2 regions of the Actinoallomurus sp. NPDC052274 genome follow, and region 1 is predicted to be linked to the other one. Evidence: riboswitches for the same ligand, from Rfam matches in the RefSeq annotation. Region 1 holds a riboswitch; the other holds the start of a gene.
What was found. Region 1 has a riboswitch for cyclic di-AMP ahead of AB0K82_RS02775 (CHAP domain-containing protein). Riboswitches for the same ligand answer to the same signal wherever they lie in the genome.
Positions count from the first base shown of each region.

Region 2: it holds a riboswitch for cyclic di-AMP, as region 1 does, so the genes downstream of both, AB0K82_RS25140 (CHAP domain-containing protein) here and AB0K82_RS02775 (CHAP domain-containing protein) in region 1, are expected to answer to the same signal.

Region 1 is NZ_JBFAUT010000002.1:196,234-211,547, forward strand. Features, by position in the region: gene AB0K82_RS02750 (dienelactone hydrolase family protein) at 1-689, opposite strand, end outside; gene AB0K82_RS02755 (serine hydrolase domain-containing protein) at 755-1,912, opposite strand; gene AB0K82_RS02760 (hypothetical protein) at 2,137-2,445, opposite strand; gene AB0K82_RS02765 (hypothetical protein) at 2,789-3,178, shown strand; gene AB0K82_RS02770 (alpha/beta family hydrolase) at 3,215-3,907, opposite strand; cyclic di-AMP (ydaO/yuaA leader) riboswitch at 4,300-4,444, shown strand; cyclic di-AMP (ydaO/yuaA leader) riboswitch at 4,532-4,675, shown strand; gene AB0K82_RS02775 (CHAP domain-containing protein) at 4,683-5,420, shown strand; gene AB0K82_RS02780 (penicillin acylase family protein) at 5,535-8,021, shown strand; gene AB0K82_RS02785 (peptidoglycan-binding protein) at 8,249-9,085, shown strand; gene AB0K82_RS02790 (helix-turn-helix domain-containing protein) at 9,240-9,980, opposite strand; gene AB0K82_RS02795 (DUF4097 family beta strand repeat-containing protein) at 10,204-10,866, shown strand; gene AB0K82_RS02800 (ATP-binding cassette domain-containing protein) at 10,893-11,846, shown strand; gene AB0K82_RS02805 (ABC transporter permease) at 11,843-12,616, shown strand; gene AB0K82_RS02810 (NAD(P)/FAD-dependent oxidoreductase) at 12,877-14,007, opposite strand; gene AB0K82_RS02815 (TetR/AcrR family transcriptional regulator C-terminal domain-containing protein) at 14,126-14,797, shown strand; gene AB0K82_RS02820 (hypothetical protein) at 14,855-15,205, shown strand; gene AB0K82_RS02825 (hypothetical protein) at 15,214-15,314, shown strand, end outside.
Region 2 is NZ_JBFAUT010000031.1:15,823-31,136, forward strand. Features, by position in the region: gene AB0K82_RS25110 (TIGR03084 family metal-binding protein) at 1-180, opposite strand, end outside; gene AB0K82_RS25115 (hypothetical protein) at 273-434, shown strand; gene AB0K82_RS25120 (nitrite/sulfite reductase) at 718-2,373, shown strand; gene AB0K82_RS25125 (Insertion element protein) at 2,370-2,546, shown strand; gene AB0K82_RS25130 (phosphoadenylyl-sulfate reductase) at 2,543-3,256, shown strand; gene AB0K82_RS25135 (sirohydrochlorin chelatase) at 3,238-4,011, shown strand; cyclic di-AMP (ydaO/yuaA leader) riboswitch at 4,473-4,619, shown strand; cyclic di-AMP (ydaO/yuaA leader) riboswitch at 4,727-4,868, shown strand; gene AB0K82_RS25140 (CHAP domain-containing protein) at 4,881-5,633, shown strand; gene AB0K82_RS25145 (hypothetical protein) at 5,776-6,393, shown strand; gene AB0K82_RS25150 (TetR/AcrR family transcriptional regulator) at 6,514-7,197, shown strand; gene AB0K82_RS25155 (isovaleryl-CoA dehydrogenase) at 7,184-8,791, shown strand; gene AB0K82_RS25160 (trehalase family glycosidase) at 8,911-11,058, opposite strand; gene AB0K82_RS25165 (beta-galactosidase) at 11,061-13,100, opposite strand; gene AB0K82_RS25170 (carbohydrate ABC transporter permease) at 13,097-13,942, opposite strand; gene AB0K82_RS25175 (sugar ABC transporter permease) at 13,939-14,883, opposite strand; gene AB0K82_RS25180 (sugar ABC transporter substrate-binding protein) at 14,888-15,314, opposite strand, start outside.

The DNA.
Region 1 (15,314 bases):
CGGACGAAGTCGAGCACCTGGGGCCAGGAGATGTCGAACGCCTCGGCGTTGATCGGATCGTCTCGGCGACTGCGGGCGCTGAACCCGTGCGCGGCGTTCGGGTAGACGTGCACGATGCTCGCGCCGGATTCGCGCGACTGCAGGGCGGACTGCAGGCGCTGGAAGCTGCGGAGGGGAACCAGGGCGTCCGCGCCCGGATAGAGCATCATGACCGGCGCCTTGATCCGGGCGGTGTGCTCGACCGCGTCGACGGTGTGGTTCGGGGCCGGAGTGCCCGGGACGGTCGGGTGGTAGGCGACCACGTTGGCGAGCCGCTCGTCGCGGCCGCCGAGGATCAGGGCGAACCGGCCGCCCAGGCACCAGCCGATCACGCCGGCCCTGCCGCAACCGAGTTCGCCCAGCAGATGATCGAGCAGCCGCCGCTGTTCCGTCAGCACGACCTCGTCGTCGAGCCGGTCCATCCGCGCCCGCAGCTCACCGATCGGAGTGTCGTCGCTGCTCACGCCGTGCCACGGGTCCCAGCTCAGCGCGGTCACGCCGGCCCGGGCGAGGTCGTCGGCGAACTCCCGGACCTGCTCGCCGATCCCTGTGATCATGGGAAGCAGGAGCATGCCGGCGGCGGAACCACCCTCCGGGCGCGCCAGGTAGGCGTTCAGGCCGTCCACCGTGAGGTACGACGTCTCGATCATCAGTGACCCTCCTCGCGAGTTCCTCAGAGGCTTCATACCACCGGCCCACAGGCGAATGCCGCCTGCTACTCGCACAGGGCGGCGTCGACGGCCGCGTTCAGGTGGCCGATCTGGGCCAGGTCCGTGGGCAGCTCGGTGACGGCGATGGTGACGGCGCGGCCGTCCTCGGTGGCGGCGTTGCTCGTGGAGTACCCGGGGATGTCGCCCCCGTGGCCCCAGGCGACGCCACCGCAGCTCAGCGGCGTGCTCATGAGGCCGAGCCCGTATCGGACGCCCTTCCCCATCTCCGGCGCGGCGACGGTCGTGCGCATCTCCTTGAGCTGCGCCGGCGCGAGCAGCCGACCGGCGAGGAGCGCGGTGAAGAAGCGGTCCACGTCGCTCGGGGTGGAGATCATCTGGCCGGCCGCCCAGCCCATGGACGGGTCCGACTCGGTCACGTCGGTGAGCGGCGCCTTCGGATCGTCCTTGGCGTACCCCTCCGGGTGGGGCCGGCGGATCGTCTGGTCGCCGACGCCCGGGAAGTAGGTGTGCCGTAGGCCGATGCGCGTGATGACGCGATCGGTGATCTGCTCGGCCATCGGGCGCCCGGTGATCTTCTCGACCAGCAGCCCGGCGACGACGTAGTTGGTGTTGCTGTACTCCCACTTCGTGCCCGGAGGGAAGTCCGCCTTCTTGGCGAGGGCCAGGTCGAGCAGTTCGCGGGGCTCGAAGTAGCGGTGCTGGTAGGGCAGGAAGCCGTTCGCGAAGAGGGACGTGTAGTTCGGCAGGCCGCTCGTGTGCTGCAGCAACTGCCGTACCGTGATGTGGCGGCCGTCGATGCCGTCGCCGCGGATCAGGCCCGGCAGGTAGGTCTCGATCGGCTCGTCCAACCGGATCCTGCCCTCGCCGACCAGTTGCAGGACGACGACGGCGGTGAAGGTCTTGGTGTTGCTGCCGATGCGCACGTACCCGTCGGCCGGCACCCTGCCCTTGGTCCTCAGGTCGCCGACGCCGGCGGTGTAGTGGCGGAAGTCCCCGTCGTGACCGCGCACGGACGCCAGGGCGGCGGGGAATCCGTCGTCGCGTACGAGGTGGTTCAGCCGCTGCTGGACGACGCCTCCGGTCCGGCCGGTGCGTGCGGCGAGCGCGCCGCTCGGCGCGGTGGCGGCGCCGAGGATGCCGAGGCAGGTCAGCGCGACGATGGTGGTGAGACGCCTGCGGTTACCGAAACGATGATCGCTCATGGCGGTCACGTTACGTACGGGGCAGGTGACGGATCGATCCCGCTGGCGGTACTTCGAAGGTACCTCTGGCCCTACCATCGCCCGGGGGTCACGCGCCGGGGGGCGGCCTCAGGAGAACCGAACCGGCCGCGACGACACGTCCGGCACGGCCCGCCCCGGGCTCCCCAGGGCGGGCCGTCACGAGGAATCAGACTGGTGGGGCCGCCGTTCTGCCGTTCACCCCGCTAGCAGCAGCAGCCGCACCCGCTCCACCAGTACCAGTAGGAAGTGCGCTTGTAGTAGGAGTACGAGTAACTCGTCGTGCCGCTCGTCCGCCAGTACCGTACGGGCGCACGCCCGTACCGTCTGTGCCGCAGGAACGCGCGCCCGTGCCGGTGCCGAGTGACGCGGGAGTAACTCGCGGCGACGGAGTGCTGCGGGGTGATCGTCGCCGTCTGCGCGTTCGCCGGCCCGGCTGCGCCGAGCGTCGCGACCGTTGCCCCCGCGAAGGCCAGGCCAGAGACCGCTACTCCCATCCGGCGCGAAATACCCATGGAAGATACCTCCTTCGGTACGGCTCGCGCGCGACGATTCGGCAGCCACGCGCGTCATTTGAGAACATTTAGATGTATGTCCCGATATCAGGTGACATCACAGTGACTTCGAAAGTCAACGGTTCATTGTGGTGATGAGTGAAACTTGAAGGCCGCTTAGCATTCTCTTGCCGATGCCCGCCCGCCGGATCGTTGCGGCATGGGCGGTGAAAGGGCGGGTAATGTTCTGACCGCGTCGGGGGCAGGTGACGGGATCATGTCGTGCGCGGGGTATAGAAGCCGACGTCCCGGTTGTCCACCGAGCGCGCCCAGCGAAGGGCGCAAGAAGCCAGGTGTGCCACGAATGGTTCGTCGCCGTGATGAGAGGTCCATTGCCCGGCTGCCCGGCAACGGGCGCATCCTCGCACTCGCCGTCCTCCTTTGCGGCGTTTCCGGGGTGCTCGCGCCGGCGCAGGCGCGCGCGAGCCAGGCGGCGATCGGGCGGGTCGAGCGGATGGGCGTCCTGCCCCGAGGCGACGGCCATGGCAAATGGGTGCGCGTCGCCATGCACGTCGGGAACGGGAAGTTCAACAAGAACTACACGACCGTGCTCAGCCCCACCGTCAATCGCGGCCTGCAGCAGGTGTCGAACACCAACGTGAGCGGACGGACCAATACCCAAGTGGCCTTCTGCCGGAAGAGGCACAGAATCTGCAGGATCTCCCAGCGGATGGGCGCCCGCTGGGGCTGGTGACGCCCATCCCCGCCCGAGCCTCCGCCGCGGCGCCGTTCAGGCCCCTCGAGGGCGTTGCCCGATCGGCGCGAGGTGGTCGAGGAACCACTCCCGGGCCAACTCCGCGACCGTCTCGAGGGCGCCGGGCTCCTCGAACAGATGGGTGGCGCCCGGAACGATCTCAAGCCGGCTCTCGCAGCGCATGAGGGCCTGGGCCTGGCGGTTCAGCTCGATGACGACCTCGTCCCGGCCTCCGACGATCAGCAGCGTGGGCGCGGTCACCTGCCGGAGGCGGGCGGCGGCGAGGTCGGGCCGGCCGCCACGGGAGACGACCGCGGCGACGTCCGTCCGGGATTCGGCGGCGGCCCACAGCGCGGCGGCCGCTCCGGTGCTGGCGCCGAAGTAGCCGACGCGCCGCCCGCTCGCCTCGGGGCGGGCGCACAGCCAGGCGGTGGTGTCCACCAGGCGCCGGGCCAGCAGCTCGATGTCGAACACCTTGGCGCGGTCGGCCTCCTCCGCCGCGGTGAGCAGGTCGAACAGCAGCGTCCCGAGCCCCACCTGGTTCAACGCGGTGGCCACGAAGCGGTTGCGCGGGCTCCGGCGGCTGCTGCCGCTGCCGTGGGCGAACATGACGAACCCGAGCGGCGGTCCGGGGACGACCAGGGTGCCGGCCAGCCGGATCGGTCCGGCCTGTATCTCGACTTCTTCCTCGCGCGGGCGGTCATCGCCGCTTCGGTTGATGAAGGCCATGGCTCTTTCCCCCTCGCTTCCACGATTCACCGGGACACCGATGCGGGCCAGAGGCGATGGTCCCGCGGAAACGAGTAACACCAGTCACATCGTTAACAAATGCCACGTGAATAACTTCCGTATACAGCTCGCAGTCCCGACCTCTGGCATTGCGTGCGACAAGTGACCCACATCACGTAAACTCACTATTTGAGTGAGTGTTTTGTCCTGCTATGTTCCAATAACTCTCGCGGCGCTCCCCACGCGTCGCCCGCATATCCGTCGGCCATGGCCGGCCTGCCGACCCAGGCGATAGGGCGTTCACAAGACGCCTGCCCGAGCGCGGCCCGACCCAGCCGGTTCATATCCAAATCGCGCTGCTACCGCCGAGCACTCCGCGGAGTGCGTACGCGAGAGCGGCAACGCCGAGTCCGTGACCTCACGGAGCCGGGGACCCACCGCATCATCGGGGTGAATCGGCACATCCCCCGTGCCGTAGGGCGACTTCCACGCTCGAACCCGTCAGCTAACCCGGTAGGCGTCTGGAAGTAAGGAGTAGAACCTTGCCCGCGCCCATCCCCTGATCCCATCCGCCGCCATCGTGATGGCGGCCGCCCGGCAGTCTCTTGTATAAGCCGCCCGAATTCGGGCGATCCGCTGAATCCACACCACTGTGGAACCGGGGACCCAAACGTATTACTGGGGTGAATCGGCACTCCCCTCGTGCCGTAGGGCAGCTTCCACGCCCGAACCCGTCAGCTAACCCGGTAAGCGGCATGGAAGCAAGGAGTACCCCGTGTCCGCTGCCCCTCGACTCGAACGATCCGGAGCACGCATCACCGCAGCCCTGTCGGGCATCACGACGGCCGGCCTGGCCGCGTTCATCTTCGCCGCCGCCGCCGCCGGCCCGGCCGAGGCGTCTTCGCTCCCCGCGCAGGCCGGTCGCGCGCCGGCGGGCGTCCCGTCCACCCAGGGACATCAGGTGACACAGGTTTCCGGCAGAGGACTGGACGCCGATCCCCGAGGTTCGGACAAGGGCCGGCAGCAGGTGCCGACCGCGGCCGACGCGCTGAAGATCGCCCTGTCCCAGGTCGGCACCACCGAGGACCCCGCCGGCGGCAGCAAGTTCAACCAGTGGTTCATGGCCTCGCCGTACGCCAAGCTCGGAGTCGCGCGCGACGGCGGGTCGATCAGCGACTACGCCGCCGCGTCCTGGTGCGACATGTTCGTCACCTGGGTCGGCGCCCAGGCGGGGGTCAAGGGCCTCGGCGGCGACGCGTTCACCCCCGCGCACGCCCAGTGGTTCCACGACCAGGGTCGCTGGGGCAGTGCGCCGAAGCCGGGCGCGGTCGTGTTCTTCTCCTGGAACGGCGGCAAGGACATCGACAGCATCGACCACGTCGGCCTGGTCATCAAGGACAACGGCGACGGCACGATCCAGACCGTCGAGGGAAACACCGACGACGCCGTGAAGGTCCGCACCCGCAGCAAGGACTACGTCGTCGGCTACGGCTACCCCGAGTACGCCCAGTAGCCGCGATCTCTCCCGCCGCCCGCGCGCCGAATCCGCTGGTTCGGGGCGTGGGCGGTCGGCATGCGTGGATGGTTTACTGACGCGATCATCCCGGTCCTGGGGTAAGGAAGGTCAATGGCCCGTTTTGCGCCGCTTGCCCGGCTGCCGCGTCCGGCCCGCTGGGCGGTCCGCATCCTGGCCGTGCTCCTGGCCCTCGCGCTCGTGCTCACGCTGTACGGGTGGTGGACGGTCCGGCGGTCGTACCCACAGGTCGGCGGGCGCGTCACCGTCCCCGGCCTGGGCGCGGACGTCACCGTGTTCCGGGACCGGTGGGGCGTCCCGCAGATCTACGCCGACAACGCCGAGGACCTGATGCGGGCGCAGGGCTACGTGCACGCGCAGGACCGGTTCTGGGAGATGGACTTCCGGCGGCACATCACGGCCGGACGGCTGTCGGAACTGTTCGGCAAGACCACCCTCGACACCGACAAGGTCGTCCGTACGCTCGGCTGGCGGCGGGTCGCCGAGCAGGAGCTGCCGCTGCTGCGGCCCGACACCCGGCGTTACCTCGACGCGTACGCGCAGGGCGTGAACGCCTGGCTGGCCCGGCACCGGAACACCGCCACGCAGAGCCTGGAGTACTCCGTGCTGGGCCTGCGGCGCAGCGGCTACCACCCCGAGCCGTGGACGGCCGTCGACTCGCTGTCCTGGCTGAAGGCGATGGCCTGGGACCTGCGCAGCAACATGGACGAGGAGCTGGGCCGCGCGATCGCCGCGACCAAGGTCGCCCCGGCCCGCGTCGACCAGCTGTACCCCGACTATCCGTACGACCGGAACCCGGTGATCGTCCCCGGCGGTGGGGATTCGGGCGGGCGTACGGGTCCGGCGCCGCGGGCCCGCGCGCTGTCGCCGGCGCTGACCCGCGTCGCCGCCGCCATCCACGCCATGCCGACCATGCTCGGCAACGGCGCCCCGGGCCTGGGCTCCAACTCCTGGGTCGTGTCGGGCGCGCGGACGAACACCGGCAGGCCGCTGCTCGCCAACGACCCGCACCTCGCGCCGCAGATGCCGTCGCTCTGGTACCAGGCCGGACTGCACTGCCGCACCGCGTCGGCCGCCTGCCCCTTCGACGTCACCGGGTTCACGTTCTCCGGCGTCCCCGGCGTGATCATCGGGCACAACGCCCGGATCGCCTGGGGCTTCACGAACCTCGGCCCGGACGTCACCGACCTGTACCTGGAACGGGTCACCGGCTCGACGTACGAGTACAAGGGCCGTCAGGAGCCCCTCGCCGTCCGGACCGAACAGATCAAGGTGGCCGGCGGCAGGCCCGTCACCCTCACCGTACGGGCGACGCGGCACGGGCCGCTGCTGTCCGACGTGATGGACACGGTCCGCACGGCCGGGAACGGCACGGCGGTCGCGCTGCGGTGGACCGCGCTGGACCCGGGCCGGACCGCCGACGCCATCGTGTCGCTGGACACCGCCGGCGACTGGCAGCGGTTCCGCGACGCGGCCCGGCTCTTCGAGGTGCCCGCGCAGAACCTCCTGTACGCCGACGTCGACGGGCACATCGGCTACCAGGCGCCCGGCCGCATCCCGATCCGGTCGAGCGGCGACGGGCGCTGGCCCGCGCAGGGCTGGACCGGCAAGGAGGAGTGGACGGGCTACATCCCGTTCGACGACCTGCCCCGTACGTACGACCCGCCGCAGGGCTACATCGTCACCGCCAACAACGCGGCCGTCGGGCCCGGCTACCCGAGGATGCTGACCCGGGACTGGGCGTACGGCTACCGCGCGGCGCGCATCGCCGAACTGGTGGGGCGGACGCCGAAGATGGACGCGGCGACGATGGGGCGGATCCAGCTGGACGACCGCAACGGCTTCGCGCCGACGCTGGTGCCGCACCTGCTGCGCGTCGGCTCCGGGCCCGCCGTGGCGCTGCTGCGCGGCTGGGACTTCACCCAGCCCGCCGACTCGGCACCGGCGGCCTTCTACAACGCCGTCTACCGCCACCTGCTGCTGCGGACGTTCAACGACGAACTGCCCGACGGCGCCCGCCCCGACGGCGGCGACCGCTGGTTCGAGGTGCTGCGGAACCTCCTGAACCGCCCGGACGACCCCTGGTGGGACGACGTGCGCACGCCGGCCAGGGAGACCCGCGACGACATGCTCCGCCTCGCGGTGAAAGACGCGGACCAGGAGCTGCGCAAGCGCCTCGGCGGCGACCCGAAGAAGTGGCGCTGGGGCGACCTGCACACGCTCACGATCACCAACCAGACGTTCGGCACCTCCGGCATCGGGCCGATCGAGTGGCTGTTCAACCGGGGGCCGCTGAAGCTGTCCGGCGGCGACTCGCTCGTCGACGCGACCGGCTGGAATCCGCAGGAGGGGTACCAGGTCGACTGGGTGCCGTCGATGCGCATGATCGCCGACCTCGCCGACCTGGACCGCTCCCGCTGGGTCAACCTCACCGGCGCGTCCGGCCACGCCTTCGCGGACCACTACTGGGACCAGGCGCGACTGTGGGCGCGCGGCGACACGATCCCGATGCGGTCCGCTCCGGACACCGTACGCCGCGAGGCCGCGCACATCCTGACGCTGCAACCCCGGCACGGCTGACTTCTACTGTTTTGGACCAATTTGGCCATTCGTCTGCGAGGCGACCGATGGCGGCGGGACGCTGAAGGCGCGGAACACCTTTTGTAGGGGATAGTCGCTTGCGCAGCGATTAATGCCCTTTGTGTGCTGACGTCGCATGGCCCGGCTGAGGACGGGTAACGCGGACGGGACGGTGATCGTCCGGGGGCTTCCACCGATCCGAGTTCCGGCCATCGAGGAGGTAACCCATGCCCGACGCATTCACCCCGCCACCCGACGGCGAGCCGATTCCGACACCCGGTCCGAGCGACGCCGCCGCCCCGCGCCTCCCGGACCCGCCCGACGACGGCCGGATCTACGTCGATCCGGCGGCGCCCATCACGGCGCACAGCGCCGCCGCGGCGCCGACGGGCGAGCAGTTGGTCGCGTACGCGATGACCCTGCGCGGCACGGCGCGAGGTCGCGTCCGTGAGAACGTCAACGACTTCACCCAGTGGTACTACGGCGACAACACCGCCGCGTCCTGGTGCCTGATCTTCGTGTGCTGGTGCTTCAACCACTTCGGCGCGTTGCGCCTGCTGGGCGGAAAGATCGCTTACGTGCCGAGCCTGAAGAGCCGCGTGGGATCGAAATGGCACACGGACCGAAAGCTGATCGCCAGGGGCGACCCGGTCACCTTCGATTTCAACCACAGTGGCGAGCCGGAGCACGTCGGGCTCTTCATCAAGTGGCTGGATTCGGGGCACACGACGTTCGAGTCGATCGAGGGCAACACCGGCAACGACCAGGTCGCCACCCGTACGAGGTACTGGAGCGACGTGTACGGCTTCGTGAAGCCGGGCCTGGCCGCCTCCGACCCGAGCCGGTACCCCGGCGTGATCTACCGGTACGTTTCGGGCGCGATGATGCACGACGCGCACGTCAAGTGGATCCAGCAGCGGCTCGGCGCACACCAGCACGCGGTGACCGTCGACTCGTACTACGGCCCGGCGACGGCCGCCGCGGTCACCGCCTTCCAGAAGGGCGCGCACCTGTCCGCCGACGGCGAGGTGGGTCCCAAGACCTGGGCCGCCCTGGCCGGCTGACCCGCGCACCCGCGTGCGACCCACGGCACCGGACCGCCATGGCCGATCCGCGCCGGCGGTCCGGGCCGTCCCGGTCCCGGCCCCATCTCGTGACGGCACCGGGCCGCCCTTCGCCCGAGCGCGGAATCGGCGCCGGCCAGGCCGGGCCTGGAGGTCACAGCGGCGAGGTGTCGATCGAGTCCGGTTCGGGTTTGGTGTAGAGCACCTCGCGGGCCTGGTTCGCGGCGCGGGTGATGCTCTCGGTGACGAAGTCGAGGAAGCGGGCGATGTTCTCGAGGCGGGCGGCGGCCGGGGTGCCGGGGCCGAGGACGCCGATGCCCTGTCGTGCGGTCTCGGCGACCTGGGCGGTGCCACGGGCGCTGGCGATCATCGATTGGTACCAGACGTCGTCGTCGACGATGTAGCGCTCCCGGCGGCGCTCGTCGCGTTCCCGGCGGACCATGCCCTGACTCTCCAGGAACGTGACCGCCTTGGAGATGGACGCCGGGCTGACCTGGAGGCGCTGGACGAGTTCGGACGCGGTGAGGCTGCCCGCGTCGTTGGTGCAGAGGCAGGCCATCACCCGGGCCATCATCTTGGGCGTGCCTGACGCCATGAAGACGGTGGTGAGCGTTTCTTCGTACTCGCGCACCGCCTCGGCGTCGCGTCCGTGTGGCTGCGGGGGTGCCTCCGACCCTCGGGAGGAGGCAGGCCGGCGCCGGTGGGCGCGGCGTTCGGTGGCGCGGTGGGCCAACTCGGCGCGGTAGCCGGTGGGGCCGCCGTTCCGCATCACCTCGCGCGTGATCGTCGAGGTCGGACGGTCGAGGCGTCTGGCTATCTCCGCATAGGCGAGGCCGTCCGCCAGCCCCGATGCGATCTGCTGGCGGTCCTGCTGAGTGAGCCGGCCTCCCGGCATCGCGACCTCCTTGGCGCTCCCTGATGCCCCCACCATAGCGTTCACGGGCAATCCATCGCAACGAGTGCGCTCCGCGATGTTGCGTTATCTTCAGATCTGTTGCAACGATTCCACGGCTCTGAGCTGCATGAATATCGTCAACGCGCAACGAGCTTGTTGAAGGAATCTGGAAAGCAACGTAGCGTTTGCGGCGTTGGAAACGACGAGCCGCAAGGAGAGCATCATGCAGAAGTTCGACACCCCCGCCCCGATCACCGCCGTCCTGAACATCCCCGCCGGACGCGTCCGGTTCATCGCCGCCGACCGCACCGACACCACGGTCGAGGTGCTGCCCGCGAACGCCTCCAAGAGCCGCGACGTGAAGGCCGCCGAGCAGACCACCGTCGCCTACGCCGACGGCGTCCTGCGGATCGAGGCCCCGGCCAAGAACGACTACTTCGGCCCGTCCGGCTCCGTTGAGGTCACCGTTCAGCTGCCCGCCGGTTCCCAGGTCGAGGCCGAGACCGCCAGTTGTGAGCTGCGCGGCGTCGGACGGCTCGGCGACGTCGCCTTCGACGGCGCGTACCGCCAGATCAAGATCGACGAGGCCGCGAGCCTGCGCCTCACCGCGGTCGACGGCGACGTCGAGGTCGGCCGCCTCGGCGGTCCTGCGCAGATCAGCACCGCACGGGGCGACATCCGGATCGCCGAGGCCGCAGGCGGCAAGGTCGTGCTGGCCACTCAGTCCGGTGACATCTCGGTCGGTGCCGCCGCCGGAGTCTCCGCCTCCCTGGACGCCGGCACCTCCCACGGCCGCGTCAGCAACGCGCTGAAGAACGACGGCACCGCCGGCCTGACCATCACCGCGACGACCTCCAACGGCGACATCACCGCCCGCAGCCTGTGACCCGCTGCCACTAAAGGAGCCTCACCATGACGAACCTGGCCATCGCGGCGACCGGGCTGCGCAAGTCCTACCCCGGCAAGGACGGCGACAAGGTCGTGCTCGACGGCATCGACCTTGCCGTGCCCGAGGGGACGGTCTTCTCCCTGCTCGGCCCGAACGGCGCCGGCAAGACCACCACCGTGCAGATCCTGTCCACCCTGACCCGCGCCGACGACGGCACCGCGTCCGTCGCGGGATACGACCTGAACCGTCAGGCCGATGACGTGCGCGGCGCGATCGGGGTGACCGGGCAGTACTCGGCCGTCGACAAGCTGCTGACCGGCGAGGAGAACCTGCTCCTCATGGCCGACCTGAAACACCTGTCCCGCAGGGACGGCAAGCGTAAGGCCGCCGAACTGCTCGACCGCTTCGACCTGGTCGACGCGGCGCGCAAACCGGCCGGAACCTACTCCGGTGGCATGCAACGCCGGCTGGACCTGGCGATGACCCTGGTCGGCGACCCCCGCCTGATCTTCCTGGACGAGCCCACCACCGGTCTGGACCCCCGCAGTCGCCGCTCCATGTGGGGCATCGTCCGTGAACTGGTCGCGAGCGGCGTCACGATCTTCCTGACCACCCAGTACCTGGAGGAGGCCGACGAACTCGCCGACCGCATCGCCCTGCTCGACCATGGACGCCTGATCGCCGAAGGCACCGCCGAAGAACTCAAACGGCTCATTCCCGGCGGCCACATCGAGCTCACGTTCGCCGAGACGCACCTGCTCGAGGCGGCCCGTCACCTCATCGAGGCCGGAGTCGCCGACCCCGAGGCGCTCACCCTGCAGGTCCCCAGTGACGGCAGCGTCCGCGCCATCCGCGAACTGCTCGCCGTCCTGGACGAACGCTCGATCGACGTCGCCGAGATGAGCGTGCACACCCCCGACCTCGACGACGTCTTCCTCACCCTCACCGGCCAGCAGCAGAAAGAGACCACCCGATGAGCACCATCGCCCTCGCCGCCCGCGATTCCTCCACCATGGTCCGCCGCCAGCTCAAACGCCTGATCCGCTACCCCTCCATGACCATCCAGCTCATCATCACCCCCGTCATCCTGCTGCTGTTGTTCGTCTACGTCTTCGGCGGCACCCTCGGCAAGGGGCTCGGCGGCGGCCGCGACGTCTACGTCAACTACGTCCTCCCCGGCATCCTGCTCATGGCCGCCGCCACCGCCGCCACCGGAACCGCCGTCATGGTCGCCACCGACATGACCGAAGGCATCATCGCCCGCTTCCGCACCATGCGGATCTCCCGAGCCTCTGTCCTGACCGGCCACGTCGTCGGCAGTGTCATCCAACAACTCCTCGGCATGGCCGCCCTGATCGGCATCGCCCTCGCGATCGGCTTCCGTCCCAACGCCACCCCGGTCGAATGGCTCGCCGCCGCCGGCATGCTCACCCTGTTCATCCTGGCCATCACCTGGCTGTCGGTCGCACTCGGCCTCAAATCCTCGACCCCCGAGGCCGCCGGCAACGCCCCCATGCCCCTGATCGTGCTGCCCTTTCTCGGCAGCGGCTTCGTCCCCACCGACTCCATGCCCACCGTCCTGCGCTGGTTCGCCGAATACCAGCCCTTCACCCCGATCATGGAGACAGTCCGCGGCCTTCTGCTGGGCACCCCGATCGGCAACAGTGCCACCATCGCCACCGCCTGGTGCGTCGGCATCGCCGCCCTCTCCTACCTCTGGGCCAGGAACACCTTCAACAAGGCCTGACATGAACCGGCCGAACGGGGCCGTCAGACCACCAGGTCTGACGGCCCTGAATCTTTTGCTGGGACGCCATCGGACGCAGTGGGGCGGCGCGTATTCCGGCCACGCCCCTCGGGGCTCGTCGCCGCTAGGACGTGTACCGAATGCTCGGCGACCGCAGCCCAGAACGAGGGCAATGGCCCACATGTCACCACCACGGGTGGGACCTTTCCCGAGCATCCGGCACGACCCCTCGCCGTCACAGATCGACCACCACGTACGCCCTAGGCCGGCTCGCCGCCCGCGAAGAATTCGAGCAGGCCGTACGGGGCGTCGTCGCCGAACATGAGTTCGTGGAGGTGGGCGGCGTCGGCGGCCTCCGCGGCGCTGCGGGGGAACAGGGCCTGTTCGTATTCGGCGAGCGCGGCCTCGACGTCGTCGGGGTTCGCGGCGAGGGCCTTGCCGAGTTCCGCGCCGTCGTACATGGCCAGGTTGGCGCCTTCGCCGGACGGGGGCATGAGGTGGGCGGCGTCGCCGAGCAGGGTCACCCCCGGCACCCGATCCCACCGGTGCGCGGCGGGCAGGGTGTTGAGGGGGCGCAGGACCGGTGCGGTGTCACAGTCGGTGATCAGCGCGGTGAGCTCCGGTGCCCAGCCGTCGAACTCCTGCGCGATCCGTGCGGTGGCCGCGGGTGAATCGGTGAAATCGATGCCGGCGAACCAGTCCTGCGGTTTGCGGAGCGCCACGTAGGTGTGGAGGGTCCCGCCCGTCTCCCGGTGAGCCTGGATCGCCTTCCCCGGCGCCAGCGCGTACATCGCCCCGCCGCCGACCGCCTTCGCGCCGGCCGGGTGCCGGGTGTCGGCGTCGAACAGGTAGGTCTCGACGAACGACATGCCGACGTACTCGGGAGTGGCGTCGGAGAGCAGCGGCCGGACCCGTGACCACGCGCCGTCCGCGCCGACCAGCAGGCTCGTGACGACGGAGGTGCCGTCGGCGAAGGTCACCTCGTGGCGGCCGTCGCCGAGGGCGCGGGCGCCGCTGACCTTGTGGCCCCACCGGACGGTGCCGGCCGGGAGAGAGTCGATCAGCATCCGGCGCAGTTCGCCGCGCATCACCTCGGGGCGTCCACCCGTGCCGTCGTCGGGTTCGTCGAGCAGAACGGTTCCGTCCGGGGCGAGGGCCCGTGCCGCCTGGCGGCCCTCCAGGACGAGGCCGCGGAACTCCTCGATGAGGTCGGCCGCCTGAAGAGCCGGTTGGCCGTTGTGATCGTGGATGTCGAGCATCCCGCCCTGTGCGCGCGCCGTCGGGGAGGGCTCCGCCTCGTAGACGGTGGCCACGATGCCTTGGACGTGCAGGACGCGGGCGAGCGTGAGGCCGCCGAGGCCGGCGCCGATGATCGTGACAGGCGTGCGCATGGTGTTCCTCCAGTTCGCTGCACGGCCGGAGCGCCGGGCGCCTGCCCGGGGACCCTTATGGAACGAAGTTCCATAAACAATATGGAGCAGCGTTCCACGATGTGTCAAAATGGGGGACATGCCACGGACGCGAGGAAGAGCGCCTGCCGGGGGGCGTGCCGACGCCCTCTCACCAGAGGTCGTCGTCGGCGCCGCCATCGCGTTGCTCGACGAGCGCGGCGAACGAGGCCTCACCTTCCGGCTGCTGGCCGAACGGCTGAACACCGGCTCCGGGGCCCTGTACTGGCACGTGGCGAACAAGGACGAGCTCGTCGCCCTGGCCGCCGATCAGGTGCTCGGCGACGCCCTCGCCGCGGCCCCGGAGCCCGCGGGCGGCGCCCGCGCCGGGCTGCGGGCGCTCGCCATCGCCGTCTTCGACGCCCTCGACCGGCACCAGTGGGCGGCCTCCCACGTCACCGCGCCTCCCACGCTGGCCAACGCGCTGCGCCTGCTGGACAGGATCGGCACCCTTGTCGCGCGAACCGGGCTGCCCGCCGAGCGGCACTTCGCGGTCGCCACCGCGATCTGCTACTACATCACCGGCGTCAGCGCCCAGATCATCGCCCCCGGCACCGTCGTCGGCGCGACCACCAGCCGCGACGCCTTCCTCGCCCGGACCGCCGAGCAGTGGGAGAGGCTCGACCCCGCCGACTACCCCTTCTTGACGCGCGCCACCGCGGACCTGCGCGACCACGACGACCGCGACCAGTTCATCATCGGCCTCGACCTGCTCCTGGACGGCCTGAACTGAGCGGTTCCAGCCGACGATGAGCCGGTCGAGCAGCTCGAAGGTGTCGTACGGCTGGTCGTGGTCGCCGAAGTGCCCGTCGTCGCGGACGATCTGCGTACCGCCGAGCCGGTCGAACATCGCCCGGCCCTGCCGGTCGTCGCAGCCGTAGGGGTCGACGCGGGAGTTGATGGAGTACGGGTCGCGGACGTGGGCCCTGATCGCGGCCCAGTCGTAGGTCTCCTGGAGGACGGGCTCCTCACCGGTGTCGGGCCTCGTGGAGTATCCGGCGACGAGGATCGCCTGCGCCACCGTCACGTCGATGTGCTCCAGGAGCGCGAGGAGCAGCGCGGCGCCTCCCGAATACCCGATGAGCACCGTGTGCTCGTCGAACCGGTGGTCCGCCGGTCGATCACCTGCGGACGGATCTGATCGAGGAGGTGCTGCGCCGTCATCCCCAGGGTGTGGACGCGGTGGTGAACCCGGCGCCGAAGGGGGAGGACGTGATCGCGGCGACCTGCACGCCGCCCGACGCGGTGAC
Region 2 (15,314 bases), on a different contig from region 1:
GGGGTCGGTCACGGCGCGCACGGCGGCCTCGTCGAACCAGGCCAGGTGGGTCACCTGGTCGCGCACGGTCCAGCCCGCCGCTGGGGTCGGCAGGTCCCACACCTCCGGTCCAAGGAGGCGCTCGAGGTCGCCCGTCTCAGCACCCAGGTCGGTCAGCAGTTGATCCAGCGCCACGGCCACGGGCCCCAGCGTACAGAACGATGTTCGGTCCAGTCCGTACGCGCGACTCCCGGCGGGGCGGTGAACAGGCTCTGAGTGGGCACAATGGACACGTGATCTGCGAAGCGTGTCGTGAGCGACGGCACGACGAGTGCCGGGGCGGCACGTGGTGCGACTGCCAGCACCTGCCGCCCGAGTCCGACGGCCCCGAGGAGCAGCGGCCCGAGGCCGGCGAGGGCCCCGAGCCGGGCGTCAACTGGCTCCGACAGGGCTGAGATCCGACCAATGCGACGCCCGTCCGCATTTCGGACATGGTTGGACAGTCATCGAACCACATGTCATCATCGATACATGGCTGCTGCGGATCCGTTGCTGGTTATGCGCCGGCACGTCGACTTTCTCCGCGTGGGCAGCGCCATCTGTCGCTGACACCTGACCACCGCCACTGCCTCAAGGGCGCGCGGTATGCCGGTGTCATTCCCCAAAGCTCAGCGTTGAGCCAGCAGTGCGATCTGCCGGCGTGCTTCGCGTCCCCCACGACCACGGAGGACGCGCACGATGCCATCCCGTCTGCAGCGGAAACGAGGCGAGGGCCAGTGGGCCCTGGGCTACCGTGAACCGCTCAACAAGAACGAAGAGAACAAGAAGAACGACGACGGCCTGAACGTCCGCCGTCGCATCATCGACGTCTACGCCAAGGGCGGCTTCGACTCCATCGACCCCGCGGACCTGCGGGGCCGGTTCCGCTGGTACGGCCTGTACACGCAGCGCCGGCCCGGCATCGACGGCGGCAAGACGGCGGTCCTCGAGCCCGAGGAGCTCGACGACCGCTACTTCATGCTGCGCGTCCGCATCGACGGCGGCCAGCTGAACCTCGACCAGCTCCGGACGATCGCCGACGTGTCGTCGAAGTACGCCCGTGGCACCGCGGACATCACCGACCGGCAGAACATCCAGCTGCACTGGGTCGAGATCGAGAACGTCCCGGCCATCTGGGAGGCCCTGGAGGCGGTCGGGCTGCACACCACCGAGGCCTGCGGCGACACGCCGCGGGTCATCCTCGGCTGCCCGCTCGCCGGGATCGACGCGGACGAGGTCATCGACGCGACGCCGCAGCTCCGCGACATCCACGACCGGTACATCGGCCACCCGGACTTCTCCAACCTGCCGCGGAAGTTCAAGACGGCGCTGTCCGGCTGCACGGCCCAGTGCACGATCCACGAGATCAACGACATCGCGTTCGTCGGCGTGGTCAATGACGAGGGCGAGGCCGGCTACGACCTCTGGGCGGGCGGTGGTCTGTCCACGAACCCGATGTTCGCCAAGCGGCTGGGCGCGTTCGTCCGGCCGGACCAGGTCCACGAGGTCTGGGCGGGCATCACCGGGATCTTCCGCGACTACGGCTACCGCCGGCTCCGGCACCGCGCCCGGCTCAAGTTCCTGATGAACGACTGGGGCCCGGAGCGGTTCCGCGAGGTCCTGGAGAAGGAGTACCTCGGGTACGCCCTCGCGGACGGCCCCGCGCCCGGCGGACCGCGGGACCAGCGCCGGGACCACGTGGGCATCCACCGGCAGCGCGACGGCCGGTACTACGTCGGCTTCGCGCCGAAGGTCGGCCGGGTCGACGGCGACATCCTCCGCGTCATCGCGGACCTGGCCGAGGAGTACGGCTCCGGCCGGGTGCGCACGACGACCGAGCAGAAGATGGTCATCCTGGACGTTCCGGAGGAGCGGACCGAGGAGCTGGCCGCCGAGCTGGAGGCCCACGACCTGCGGGTCCGCCCGTCGACGTTCCGCCGCCAGACGATGGCCTGCACCGGCATCGAGTACTGCAAGCTCGCCATCGTCGAGACCAAGCGGCGCGGCATGGATCTGATCGAGGAGCTGGAGCGGCGCCTGCCGGACTTCGACGAGCCGCTGACGATCAACATCAACGGCTGCCCGAACTCCTGCGCCCGCATCCAGACCGCCGACATCGGCTTGAAGGGCCAGTTGGTCACCGACGCGAACGGCGACCAGGTCGAGGGCTTCCAGGTCCACCTGGGCGGCTCGATCGGCGGGGAGTTCGGCAAGAAGATCCGGGGCCTGAAGACCACCGCCGAGGAACTGCCCGACTACGTGGAGAGGGTGCTGCGCAGGTTCCAGGAGAACAAGGCCGACGGCGAGTCCTTCGCCGCGTGGGTGCAGCGTGCGGAAGAAGGTGACCTGAAGTGACCGAACGAGCCGTCCCCTTCTACTGCCCCTACTGCGGAGACGAGGACCTGGAGCCGTACGAGAGCGACGGCGGCTGGCACTGCCGTGCCTGCACGCGGGCCTTCCGGCTCCGCTTCGTCGGGCTCGGCGCGCTCAGCTCGGCGGGTGCTCCCCGAGGGGAGGGCTCGGCATGACGCTCCTGTTCGAACGCCCCACCGCGGCGCTCGACCTCACCGACATCGTCGAGTCGGCGGCGGACGCCCTGGAGGACGCCTCCGCCGAAGAGGTCATCCGCTGGTCGATCGCGACGTTCGGCGACCGGATCTGCGTGACGTCGTCCATGAAGGACGCCGTGCTGGTGGACCTCGCTTCCAAGGTCCGCCCCGGCATCGACGTGCTGTTCGTCGACACGGGGTACCACTTCGCCGAGACGGTCGGCACCCGCGACGCGGTCGAGGCCGTCTACCCGGTGAACGTCGTGAACGTCACCCCCTCGCGTACCGTCGCCGAGCAGGAGCGCGACCTCGGGCCCCGGCTGTACGGCCGGAACCCGGACCTGTGCTGCCACCTGCGCAAGGTCGAGCCGCTGAACCGCGCCCTCGAGCCGTACCTCGCGTGGATCACGGGGATCCGGCGCGAGGAGACCTCGCACCGGCGCGGCGCGCGCGTGGTCGAGTGGAACGCCGCGCGCGGCAAGGTCAAGGTCAACCCCCTCGCCCGCTGGAGCCAGGCCGACCTGTACGGCTACATCGAGAGGCACGGCATCCTGGTGAACCCGCTGCAGTACGACGGGTACCCCTCCATCGGCTGCGAGCCCTGCACCAAGCGGGTCGCGCCGGGCGAGGACCCGCGCAGCGGACGCTGGGCCGGCACCGGAAAGACCGAATGCGGCATCAACCTGTGAGACCTCGGAGCAGCCGGGCGGCGGTCCCCCTGGTCGCGGTGGCCCACGGGAGCCGTGATCCACGTGCGGCGGCGACGGTCGAGGAACTTCTCGATCTTGTACGTCGTTCCTCGGGGGTGCGGGTCGTGACCTCCTATCTCGACCACGCTCCCCCGGCACCGGGGCAGGCGCTCGGTGGTCTCGTCGGAGAGGGGGCCGACGAGGCCGTCGTGCTCCCTCTTCTGCTCACGGCCGCCTATCACAGCAAGACCGACATCCCCGGCGCGCTGCGGGAGGCCCGGGCGGCCCACCCGCGGCTGGCGCTGCACTACGGCGCCACGCTCGGCCCCCACCCGCTGATGACGGGCGCCCTGGAACGGCGGCTCGCCGAGGTGGGCGTCCGGCCCGACCCGGAGACGGCCGTGGTGCTCGCCGCGGCCGGCTCCAGCGATCCGGCGGCGAACGCGACGATCGACCGGATGGCGCGCGACTGGGGCGGCTGGCGCGCCGTCGTCCCCGCGTACGCCTCCGCGGCCCGTCCCACGCCCCCCGAGGCCGTACGCGCGCTGTACGCCGCGGGGGCGCGGCGTGTGGTGGTGGCGTCGTACTTCCTGGCCCCGGGCTTCTTCGCGGACAAGGTACGGGACGAGTCCCTGGCGGCGGGCGCCGTGGCCGTCTCACCGGCCCTGGGCGCCGCCCCCGAGCTGGCGGAGATCGCCGCCCAGCGCTATCGCGAGGCCCTCGTCCGGGCCGACCTCGTCGCGGCCGCGGGCTGAGCGACCTTCCTCCGGCCGGCCGGAACACCGGCCCGGCATCTCCGCCGGCCGGCCGGAACGGCGGGCTGAGCGATCTTCTTCGACTGGCCGCGACGCCCTATGCCGTAAGGCTTTTCGGCCCGTCCGCAATTATGATCATTTCCAGGCTTCGTGATTCTTTTTCCTTATCCGTAAATTGATCACGGCAGGCCATGGCGGCAATAAGATCATGTATTCCAATGGATCATGTGAGCCATGTCGCAAATCTGGGTATTTGGCCCGTCGGTATTCGCGTGCTATGTTCGCCTAAGTCCGGCGGACGCCCCCCATGCGCCTCCCGGAAACCCGCCGGCGACGGCCGGCCCACCAGCGCAGACGGCGCGGCGCGAAGAAGCGTGCGAGGGCCTCCGTACAGAGCCGGGATGATTCATATCCAATATCACGCCACTCCCGTGGAGAACCCCTTGATCCATTTGGATGCGGGAGCGGCAACGTCGAGTCCGTGAAGATCACGGAGCCGGGGACCCACACGAAGTCCCGGGGTGAATCGGTACACCTGTCGTGCCGTAGGGCGACTTCCACGCCCGAACCCGTCAGCTAACCCGGTAGGCGTCTGGAAGTAAGGAGTTTCGGAACCTCGTCCGCGAGTCCTCCCTGATCTGAATACCTGGTCGTCGTCCCTACCCCTGGGACCGTACGACCAGACCCTGTCTCTTTGTTCGTGCCGCCCGCGCAAGCGGGCGACCCGCTGAATCCGCACCTCGCGGAACCGGGGACCCACAAGAAGTCCCGGGGTGAATCGGCACATCTCTCGTGCCGTAGGGCAGCTTCCACGCCCGAACCCGTCAGCTAACCCGGTAAGCGGCATGGAAGCCGAAGGAGTACCCCCCGTGTCCCCTCGACACGCCAAACCCCGCTTTGCACCGAAGAAGTGCCTCACCGGCCTCGTCGCCGGTGCCGTGACCGCCGGCGCGGCCGCGATGGCCGTCGCCACCGCCGCGCCCGCCGTCTCCGCGCAGACCCCCACCGCGTCCCGTCCCGCCGCCCACCAGGCTGGTCAGGTACCCGCACCTGGTACGGGTAAGGCGAAGCACGCCCGCCCGGTGAACGACAACCCGCACGTCAAGGTGCACACCGTCGCCGAGCAGAAGGCGAAGAGGGTGCCCACCGCGGCGGACGTCGTGAAGCTCGCCATGTCCCAGGTCGGCACGACCGAGAACGCGGGCGGCGGCAGCAAGTTCAACCAGTGGTTCATGACCACCCCGTACGCCAAGGCCGGCGCCGCGCGCGACGGCGGGTCGGTCAACGACTACGCCAACGCCTCCTGGTGCGACATGTTCGTCACCTGGGTCGGCGACCAGCTCGGCGTCAAGGGCATGGGCGGTGACGCGTTCACCCCCTCCCACGCCAAGTGGTTCATCTCGCAGGGCCGCTGGGGCACCACTCCCAAGCCCGGCGCGGTCGTCTTCTTCTCCTGGAACGGCAGCGGCGTCGACAACATCGATCACGTGGGCCTGGTCATCAAGGACAACGGCGACGGAACGATCCAGACCGTCGAGGGCAACACGGACGACGCCGTGAAGGTCCGGACGCGTAACACCTCCACCGTCGTGGGCTACGGCTACCCGGAGTACCCGCAGTAATTCACCCGTCGACGCGTGCCGTGCCGCCGTCGGCGACGCGGCACGTGCCGACCTCCCTTCCCGGGCCGTTCCCGGGATCTCTCCTCACCCCTCCCCCGGTACCCCCATGCCCTCATCCCCCCATGCCCCCGAAAGGAAAGCGATGATCAGGTTCTCGACCAAGGCCATCGCCGGTATCGCCGCCGGTGTCGCTCTCGCCGGCGGCGGCGTGACCACCGCCCTCGCCTACGGCGGCACCTCGGAGGCGGCGTCGGCGCCGCAGGCGCAGAGCGCCCCCGCGAAGACCTCGCAGCAGGCGCAGGCCGAGAAGCGCGTCGACAGCGCCGCCCAGGACCGGATGCTCGTGGCGGTCAAGAAGGACAAGGACCCCAAGAAGGACACCAAGAAGGACGCCAAGGCGGCGGCCCTGCCGGGTGGCGTCTCCACCGCCACGTCCTTCTGGGACCCCTCGACGGCATCGGGCAAGCCGATGTCGTACCACACGATCGCCAGCCCGTACTGGCCGCTCGGCACGAAGGTGAAGATCACCTACAACGGCAAGAGCGAGATCGGAGTCGTCGAGGACTTCGGCCCGGCGGAGTGGGCGGTCGCCCAGCACAACCCGCCGGCGCTCATCGACCTGTCGGAGAAGATGATGCAGCACCTCACCGGCACCGCGTCGAACTCCATCACCATCAAGTTCCAGGTGCTGGAGCTGGGCAAGGGTGGCGTCTACCGCCACTCCGGCACCGGCTACGACACAGCCACCGGCAAGGCGTAACCCGCTCCCCCTCGCCTGCCGGCCGGACGGCGCGGGATCCCCTCTCGGGATCCCGCGCCGTTCTTTCGTCTCCGGTGACAAGGCTTGCCGGGAAGGAGTGAACTGAGGTTCAATCCTTGTGTGCCGTACCGCCGCACGCCCCGCGTCGAGGCCCGGCTCAGCGCCTCGCGGGAACGCATCCGCGCCGCCGCGCTGGCCGTCGTGGCTGAGCGGGGCTACGCCGGATGTTCGATCGCCGCCGTCGCCCGGCGGGCGGGGGTGGCGACCGGCAGCGTCTACCGCCACTTCCCGTCGAAGTCCGAGCTGGTCGCCGAGGTGTTCCGGGTGGCCTCGCAGCGCGAGGTGGACGCGTTCGCGCGCGCCGCGTCGCCGGCACGGCCGGCGGCCGAGAGCGTCGCGGCGGTGATCGAGACGTTCGCGGGCCGGGCCCTGCGCGCCCCCCGCATGGCGTACGCGCTTCTCGCCGAGCCGGTGGACCCCGCCGTCGACGCCGAGCGGCTGGTCTTCCGCCGGGCGTACGCCGCCGTCCTCGCTGGACTCATCGGCCGCGGCATCGCCGCCGGCGAACTCCCCGACCAGGACGTCGAGGTCAGCGCCGCCGCGCTCGTCGGCGCCATCGGCGAGGCCCTCGTCGGCCCCCTCGCGGTCGGCGCGGCACAGCCCGCCGACGCGTGTCCGCCCGCCGCCCCGGCCCTGCCGACCCGGACGGACGCGGCGGCGCGCGACCGGGTCCGGGCCGGCCTGATCTCCAATCTCATCTCGTTCGCCCAGCGCAGCATCGGAGCGGTCAGTGACAACACATGAGGTCTTCAACCAGGTCCCCCCGCTCATCGGCCACGACGTGGCCGACGATCCGGCTCTTCTCGACGGGATCTTCCGGGAGGGCGGTGGCTGGGCGGCCGAGGCCGTCCACGAGCTGGGCCGGCTGGCCGGCACCGAGCAGGCCCGGGAATGGGGCCGGCTCGCCAACGAGCACCCGCCGGTGCTGCGGACCCACGACCGGTACGGCCGGCGCATCGACGAGGTGGAGTTCCACCCGGCCTGGCACGAGCTGATGCGGGTCGCCGTCGGCCACGGGCTGCACGCCCGCGCCTGGACCGAACGGTCCGGGGCACACGTCGCCCGCGCGGCCAAGTTCTACGTCTGGCGGGTCGACGCCGGTCACGGCTGCCCGATCTCGATGACCTACGCCGCCGTACCTGCGCTGCGCCACGCGCCCGAGCTGGCCCGGCGGTACGAGCCGCTGCTGACGTCCGACACCTACGACTTCGGGCTGCGGACCCCGGCGGACAAGCGCGGCATTCTCGCCGGCATGTCGATGACGGAGAAGCAGGGCGGCTCCGACGTCCGGGCGAACACGACGCGGGCGGTGCCGCAGCCCGACGGCACGTACCTGCTGACCGGCCACAAGTGGTTCACGAGCGCGCCGATGTGCGACGTGTTCCTCGTCCTCGCGCAGGCGCCGGAGGGCCTCACCTGTTTCCTGCTGCCCCGCGTGCTGCCCGACGGCACCCGCAACGCCATCCGCCTGCAGCGGCTCAAGGACAAGCTGGGCAACCATTCGAACGCGTCCGCCGAGGTCGAGTACGAGGAGGCGGTGGCCTGGCGCGTCGGCGACGAGGGGCGGGGCGTCCGCACCATCATCGAGATGGTCAACATGACCCGGCTCGACTGCGTCGTCGGCGCAGCCGCCGGGATGCGCGAGGGCCTCATCCAGGCCGCCCACCACGCCGCGCACCGGCAGGCCTTCGGCCGGTACCTCATCGACCAGCCGCTGATGCGCAACGTCCTGGCCGACCTGGCCGTCGAGTCCGAGGCGGCGACCGTGCTGATGCTCCGCCTGGCGGGGGCGACCGACCGGGGCGAGACCGCGTTCAAGCGGCTCGGGCTCGCCGTGAGCAAGTACTGGGTCTGCAAACGCTGGCCCGCCCACGCCGCGGAGGCCCTGGAGTGCCTCGGCGGCAACGGCTACGTCGAGGACTCCGGCATGCCGCGGCTGTTCCGCGAGTCGCCGCTCAACGGGATCTGGGAGGGCTCGGGGAACGTCTCGGCGCTCGACGTGCTCCGCGCCATGGTCAAGGAGCCGGAGACCGTCGAGACGTTCTTCGACGAGGTCGGCCTGGCCTCGGGCGCGGACGCCCGGCTGGACGCCGCCGTGCGGGAGGTCAAGGACTCACTCGCCGACGTCGCGACGATCGAGCTGCGCGCCCGGCGGATCGTGGAGCGCCTCGCCCTGGTGCTGCAGGGTTCGCTGCTGGTCCGGCACGGTCACCCGGCGGTCGCCGACGCCTTCTGCGCCTCCCGCCTGGACGGCGACTGGGGCCGGGCGTTCGGAACGCTGCCGGCCGGCGTCGACTTCGCCGCGATCGTCGAACGGGCCCGCCCGAAGATCGGCTGACTCCGGCCGCCCGCGGCTTCGAAGGCCGGTGCCGCGGAACCGGAGTCGCTCGCGGCGGACGTGCGCGGGCCCGCGGCCGGCCGAGGCCGCGGGCCCGTGATCTCACCGGCCGATCCCGCTCAGGCGATGCCGGGCAGCAGCGCCGCCGACCAGCTGAAGTTGGTGGAGTTCAGCGGCTCTCCGGTCAGCGGGTCGTAGTTCTCCATGATCGGACCGTCGCCGAGCAGGCCGCCGGCCGACCGCCACAGCCGGTCCGCCGCGGTCGCCGCGTCCCTGCCGTAGCCGTACCGGCGCAGGCCGGTCAGCGCGAAGTACGCCTGGTCGAGCCAGACCGGCCCGCGCCAGTACTCGTGCGCGGCGAAGTACGGCGAGCTCTTGGCCACCGTCGGGAACGGCACCTTCGTGGCGAACTCCGCCGGGTCGGTCAGCCTGGCCCGGACCCGCGCCGCCTCGGCGCCGTCGGCGACCCCGGCCCACAGCGGGACGGCGCCCTCGATGCCCCGGCCCCGATCGACGAGCCGCCGGCCGGTGGCCAGGTCGGTGTCGTAGAAGAAGCCGGTCGCCGGGTCGTACATCTTGGCCCGGATGGTCGCGGCCAGCGTCCGTGCCTGCGCGGTGTACCGCGCGGCGTCCGCCCGGTGCCCGAGCCGCGCGGCGATGGCCGCCAGGTAGCCCTTCTCGGCGACGAGGTAGGAGTTCAGGTCGACCGACTCCTGGTTGAGCGAGTAGCCGACCAGGCGGCCGTTCGCGTCGCGGTTGTCCACCACGGTCGTGCCGAGCGCGGCGTCGAAGCGCGGGGCGTTGTCCATGCCGCTCTCCCAGGCCGCCGCCTGCCGCCGTTCCTCGGTGCTGTCGTTGGCCGGGTCGACGGTGGCGCCGTACTCGGCCAGGCCGTCGTGGTCGTGGTCCCGGTCGCGGTACCACCAGTCGTGGTAGGCGACCAGCTTCGGGTACATCTCCTTGAGGAACGCGGTGTCGCCGTTCGCCTGGTACACCTCCCAGACCGCCCAGGCGGCCAGCGGCGGTTTGGAGTTGCGCTCGTTCCAGTTGCCGCCGCCGCGCGCCGGGTCGTTGTAGAAGACGCAGTCGGGGATCATCCCGGCGTCCTGCGGGCGGGTCGGCGAGTCGGGGCGGACCTGATAGTCGAACATCGACCGGATCTGCGACTCGGCGAGCGCGGGCGCGAACCGGGCGGTGCCGACCGCCTGCTTCCAGGTGTCCCAGGCCCAGAGCCCGCCGGTGAACCACTTGTAGGTGATCGACGGGGTGACGCCGTCGTGCTTGAGCATCCCGGCCGCGCCGCGCCAGTTGGTGATCAGCGTCTCGACCGACTTGACCAGGGCCCGGCGCCGGTCGGCGGGCACGCCCCGGGTCGCGGCGGTGACGTAGCCGCGCCAGCGCGCGTCGCCCCGGGCGACGGCCTGCTCCGGCCGGCGCAGCAGGTCGCGCACGACCGGCAGCTCCCGGTCCCGCTCCGCCGCGGTGAAGGTGTAGGTCTCGGTCCAGGTCAGCGCGGTGGTGCGGTGCGGCGCGACGGTCCGCGGACTGGCCAGCTCGGTGTCGTACGAGTCGCCGGTGACCGTGGTGCGGACCGGCTCGGCGTGCACGACCTCGAACCGCTCGGTGCCGTCGGTGAGGTAGTCCCAGACCTTCCGGACCTTAGCGAAGTCGACGGCGACGCCCTGGCCGGTGGCGCGCAGCGACGGGGCGCCGCGCATCGGCTCGGTGTCCGGCCGCAGCAGCGCGCCGCTCCAGCCGACCTCCAGCGTGCGCGCGGTGGTGCCGGTGTTCTCCAGGTACGCCCGCACGAGCGCGCTACGGTCGCCGCCGAACCGCAGCTCCAGGGTGAGGCGCAGCCCGGGCAGGTCGTACGACTGGCGCAGCAGGCCCGGCAGCGCGGTCAGCACCGGCTTCTTCGCGGCGGCCAGGTCGATGTCCCGGCCGTTCTCCCGCAGCCGGATGCGGGAGAACGCCTTGCTCAGCCACCACGGGTACTCCTGCGCGATGTACATCGGCCCGGAGAACGCGCCGTACGTGGAGGGGTCCTTCGGCAGCGCGTAGGCGTGCCACGCGCCCTGGTCGGCGAACACGTTGATGTCGCTGACGTCGGCGGGCAGGGCGGTCGCGGGGACGCCGCGCAGGTCGAGCACGTCGGCGTACCCGGTGGGCCCGGCGGGCGGCGGCGCGGCCTGCGCGGCGGGCAGGCCGGTGATGACGAGGGCCGAGCCGAGCGAGAGCCCGGCCAGGGCGTGCAGCGATCGACGCATGGTCACCTTTCGTGGGGAGGGAGCGGCCCCTGGGGCGAGGCCGTCTTGAGCACCGCCGCCCCGAGCGCGGGCAGCCGGAGCGTGCCCCGCACGGCGGTGCCGGTCAGCAGCTCGACCCCGTCGGGCACGGGCACGTCCGTGTCCGCGCCGCCGTGGTTGAGCAGGAAGAGGTAGGAGGCGTCCGGGCCGTCGCGGCGGGTGACCTCGACGCCGTCCGGGGCCGCCAGCACGGGCCGGACGCCCGCGTCGGCGAACACCGCGTCCAGCAGGACGCCGACGTCCTCGCCGAGGTGGCAGCCGACGTACCAGGCGCGGCCCGCGCCGTGGTCGTTGCGGGTGATCGCGGGACGGCCGGTCAGGGGGCCGGCGGCGTACGCCCCGACCACCTCGGCCGTCGTCGCGGTCAGCCACTCGCTCCACAGCGTCGCCGCGAGGACGCGGTCGCCGGCCGCGACCTCGGTCGCGTCCCCGTCGGCGATCGGCCAGAACTCCTCGACGGCCACGCCGAGCACGTCGCGGAGCGGGCCCGGACAGCCGCCGTCGTGGATGTGGTCGTGCTCGTCGGCGACGCCGCTGAAGCAGCCGCAGACGAGCCGTCCGCCGCGTTCGACGTGGGCGGTCAGCCACCGCGCGGTGGCCTCGGTCACCAGGTACAGGTTGGGGGCCAGGACGACGCGGTAGCCGTCGAGCGGCGCGCCGGGCGGCACGAAGTCGACCGTCACGTTGCGGGCGTGCGCCGGGGCGTACCACGAGGCGGTCAGCTCGCGCAGCCGCAGCCGCGACGACGGATGCTCGTCCAGTTCCAGCGCCCACCAGGAGTCCCAGTCCAAGACGACGGCGACGTCGGCGGTCAGCCTGCTGCCCGCGACCTCGCCGATCCGGGCCAGTTCCCGGCCGAGCCCCACGGTGCCGGCCCAGCGCGGCGACGCGACGCCCCGGTGCGGCAGCAGCGCGCTGTGGAACTTCTCCGCGCCCGCCCGGGACGCCCGCCACTGGAAGTGCAGGACGCCGTCGGCGCCGCGCGCCACCGTCTGCAGTGACCACAGCCGCTGCAGCTCCGGGGTCTTCGGGACGTTGACGGGCCGCCAGCTCACCCCCGAGGGCGCCTGCTCCATCAGCAGCCACGGCCGGCCGCCCTTGAGCGAGCGCATCAGGTCGTAGTTCAGCGCCGCGCCGACGTGCGCCGCCGGGTCGGCCGGGTCGGGGTAGGCGTCGTCGGACACCAGGTCCTCCTCCGCGGCCCAGGCCCAGTAGTCCAGCGCCTTGAACATCGACATGAAGTTCGTGGTCACCGGCACGTCGCCGCGGACCTCGTCGAGCACCGCCTTCTCGGCCCGGTGGCAGGCCAGCAGCGCGTCGGAGCAGAACCGCCGCCAGTCCAGCACCTGGGTGGGGTTGACGGGGCCGGGCGCGGCGCGCGGCGGCTCGATCTCCTCCCAGGCGCCGTACCGCTGGGACCAGAAGTCGGTGCCCCACGCGGCGTTCAGCGTCGTCAGGTCGGCGTACCGCTCCCGCAGCCAGCGCCGGAAGTCGGCGGCCGAGGTCGGGCAGAAGCACTCGGTGACGTGGTCGCCGTACTCGTTGTGGACGTGCCAGAGGACGAGCGCCGGATGGTCGTGGTACCGCTCGGCGATCGCCCGCGCGAGCCGTACGGCCGCCCGCCGGTAGACCGGCGAGGACGGGCAGTAGTGCTGCCGCGAGCCGAACTCCAGGCGCACGCCCTCGGCGGTGACCGGCAGCACCTCCGGGTGCGCGCGGACCAGCCAGGCGGGCGGCGACGCGGTGGCGGTGGCCAGGTCGACGCCGATGCCGCTGCCGGCGAGCAGGTCCAGCAGCCGGTCGAACCAGCCGAAGTCCCAGGCGTCGGGGCCGGGCTGCAGCCGCGCCCAGGAGAACACCCCCACCGTGACCAGGTTGACCCCGGCCTCCTTCATCAGCCGGACGTCCTGCTCCCACACCTCCTCGGGCCACTGCTCGGGGTTGTAGTCGCCGCCGTACAGCAGACCCGGGATCCGGGTCAGCCGACCGTCGGTCCGCGTCATCCCTTCACCGCCCCTCCGAGCAGGCCGGACACGAACTGCTTCTGGAAGATGAAGAAGACGAGCATCAGCGGCAGCGTCGCCAGGAACGAGCCGAGGATCAGCCCGGAGTAGTCGACGTGGCTCTGCCCGACGAGGGTGTACAGCGCGACCGGCGCGGTGTACTTGTCCTCGGTGTTGAGCATCAGCAGCGGCCACAGGAAGGAGTTCCACTGGCTCATGAACGTGAAGATGGCCAGCGCGCCGAGCTGGGGGCGCACCACCGGCAGCACGATCCGGTAGAAGACGCGCAGGTCGCCGGCGCCGTCCATGCGGGCCGACTCGATCAGCTCGTCGGGGAAGTCCAGGAACGCCTGGCGCATCAGGAAGATGCCGAACGAGTTGGCCAGGAACGGGAGGATGACCGCCTGGTAGGTGTCGATCCAGCCGAGGTTCGACATCATCTGGAACAGCGGGACGAGCAGCACCTGGAACGGGATCATCATGGTCGCCAGCACCAGGCCGAGCAGCAGCCCGCGGCCGCGGAACCGGTACTTCGCCAGGCCGTACCCGCACATGGCGGAGATCAGCGAGCTGACCACGGTGTAGACGACCGCGACGCCCAGGCTGTTGGCCATCACCCGGGCGAAGCCGATCGAGTGCTGCAGCGACACGAGGTTGTGCAGCAGCCGCCCGCCCGGCAGGAACGGCGGCGGGGAGCGGAACAGCTCGTCGTTGTCGCGGGTGGAGGCCACCACCATCCAGTAGAACGGCACGATGCTGACCACCGCGCCGGCGGCGAGGAACAGGTAGCCGACCGCGCGGCCGAGCAGACGCGGGCGCAGGGTGCGGGTCGTGGTGGTCATCGGCCCGACCGGTCCTTTCCGAGGAAGCGGAACTGGACGAACGAGATCAGCCCGATCAGCAGGACGACGACCCACGCGATGGCGGCCGCGTAGCCGAAGTCGAGCTGCTCGAAGCCGACCTTGTACAGGTAGAGGACGGGCGTCATCGTGGCGTTGCCCGGCCCGCCCTTGGTCAGCACGTAGTTCTCGTCGAACAGCTGCAGGGTGCCGATGGTCGAGGTGACCGAGCAGAACAGGATCACCGGCCGCAGCTGCGGGACGATCACGCGGGTGAAGGTCGTGAAGGCGCCCGCGCCGTCGATGGCCGCCGCCTCGTACTGCTCGCGGCCGATGCCCTGCAGCCCGGCCAGGAGGATCACCGCGTTGTAGCCGGTCCACCGCCAGGTGATCGATCCGATCAGCGCCAGCCGGGCCCAGCCGGGGCTGTTCAGCCAGTCCACCTCGGGCAGGCCCACGGCGTGCAGCGTCTGGTTCACCATTCCGCCGTCGGTCTTCAGCAGCACCCGGAACACCACCGAGTAGGCGACCAGCATGGTCACCGCCGGCAGGAAGTAGGCGATGCGCCAGGTCGACCGGAACCGCAGCCACGACCGGTTCAGCCCGTACGCCAGCAGCAGCCCCAGGCCGATCATGAGCGGGACCTGCACGATGAGGATCAGCCCGGTGTTGCGCAGCGATGCCCAGAAGACCGGGTCGTGCAGCATCCGCCGGTACTGGGCGAGCCCGACCCAGGTCTGCACGCCGTCGCGGTCGGCGGTGAAGCTCTGGTAGACGCTCGCCAGCAGCGGATAGGCGAAGAAGAGGACGAACAGCGCGGCGGCCGGCCCGGCGAAGATCCACGGAGTGAGCCGTGGCAGGCCGCGCCGCCCCTCGCCCCGGCCGGGCCGCCGCCCGGCCGGGGCCGGCGCGCGCACGGCCTCCCGTGTCACGTCGACGGTCACGGCGTCACCCCACCGCGCGGCCGGTCGCGGCGGCGATCTGCTGCGCCGCCGAGTTCAGCGCCTTCTGCGGATCGTCGTGGTGCAGCACGATGCCGGAGATGGTGCCGTTGACGATGTCGGACGCCTTCGACCCGTCCTTGGTGTACTCCACCGGCGGCACGGTCTTCTCCAGGTCGGCGAACGTCTTGAAGACCGGCCGCCCGCCGTAGTAGTCCTGCGGCGCGCTGACGTACGGGTCGTTCAGCGCGGGCAGGAAGGCCGGGAAGAGCCCTTCGGTCTTCAGCATGGACGCCTGGTTGGCGGCGTCGGCCAGCGCGAACTCGACGAACGCCCACGCGGCCTCGGGATTCTTGGTCTGGCCGGCGACGGCGAGGGTCGAGCCGCCGTCGTTGGACGTGCGCACGCCACCGGCGTCGAAGGCGGGCAGCGGG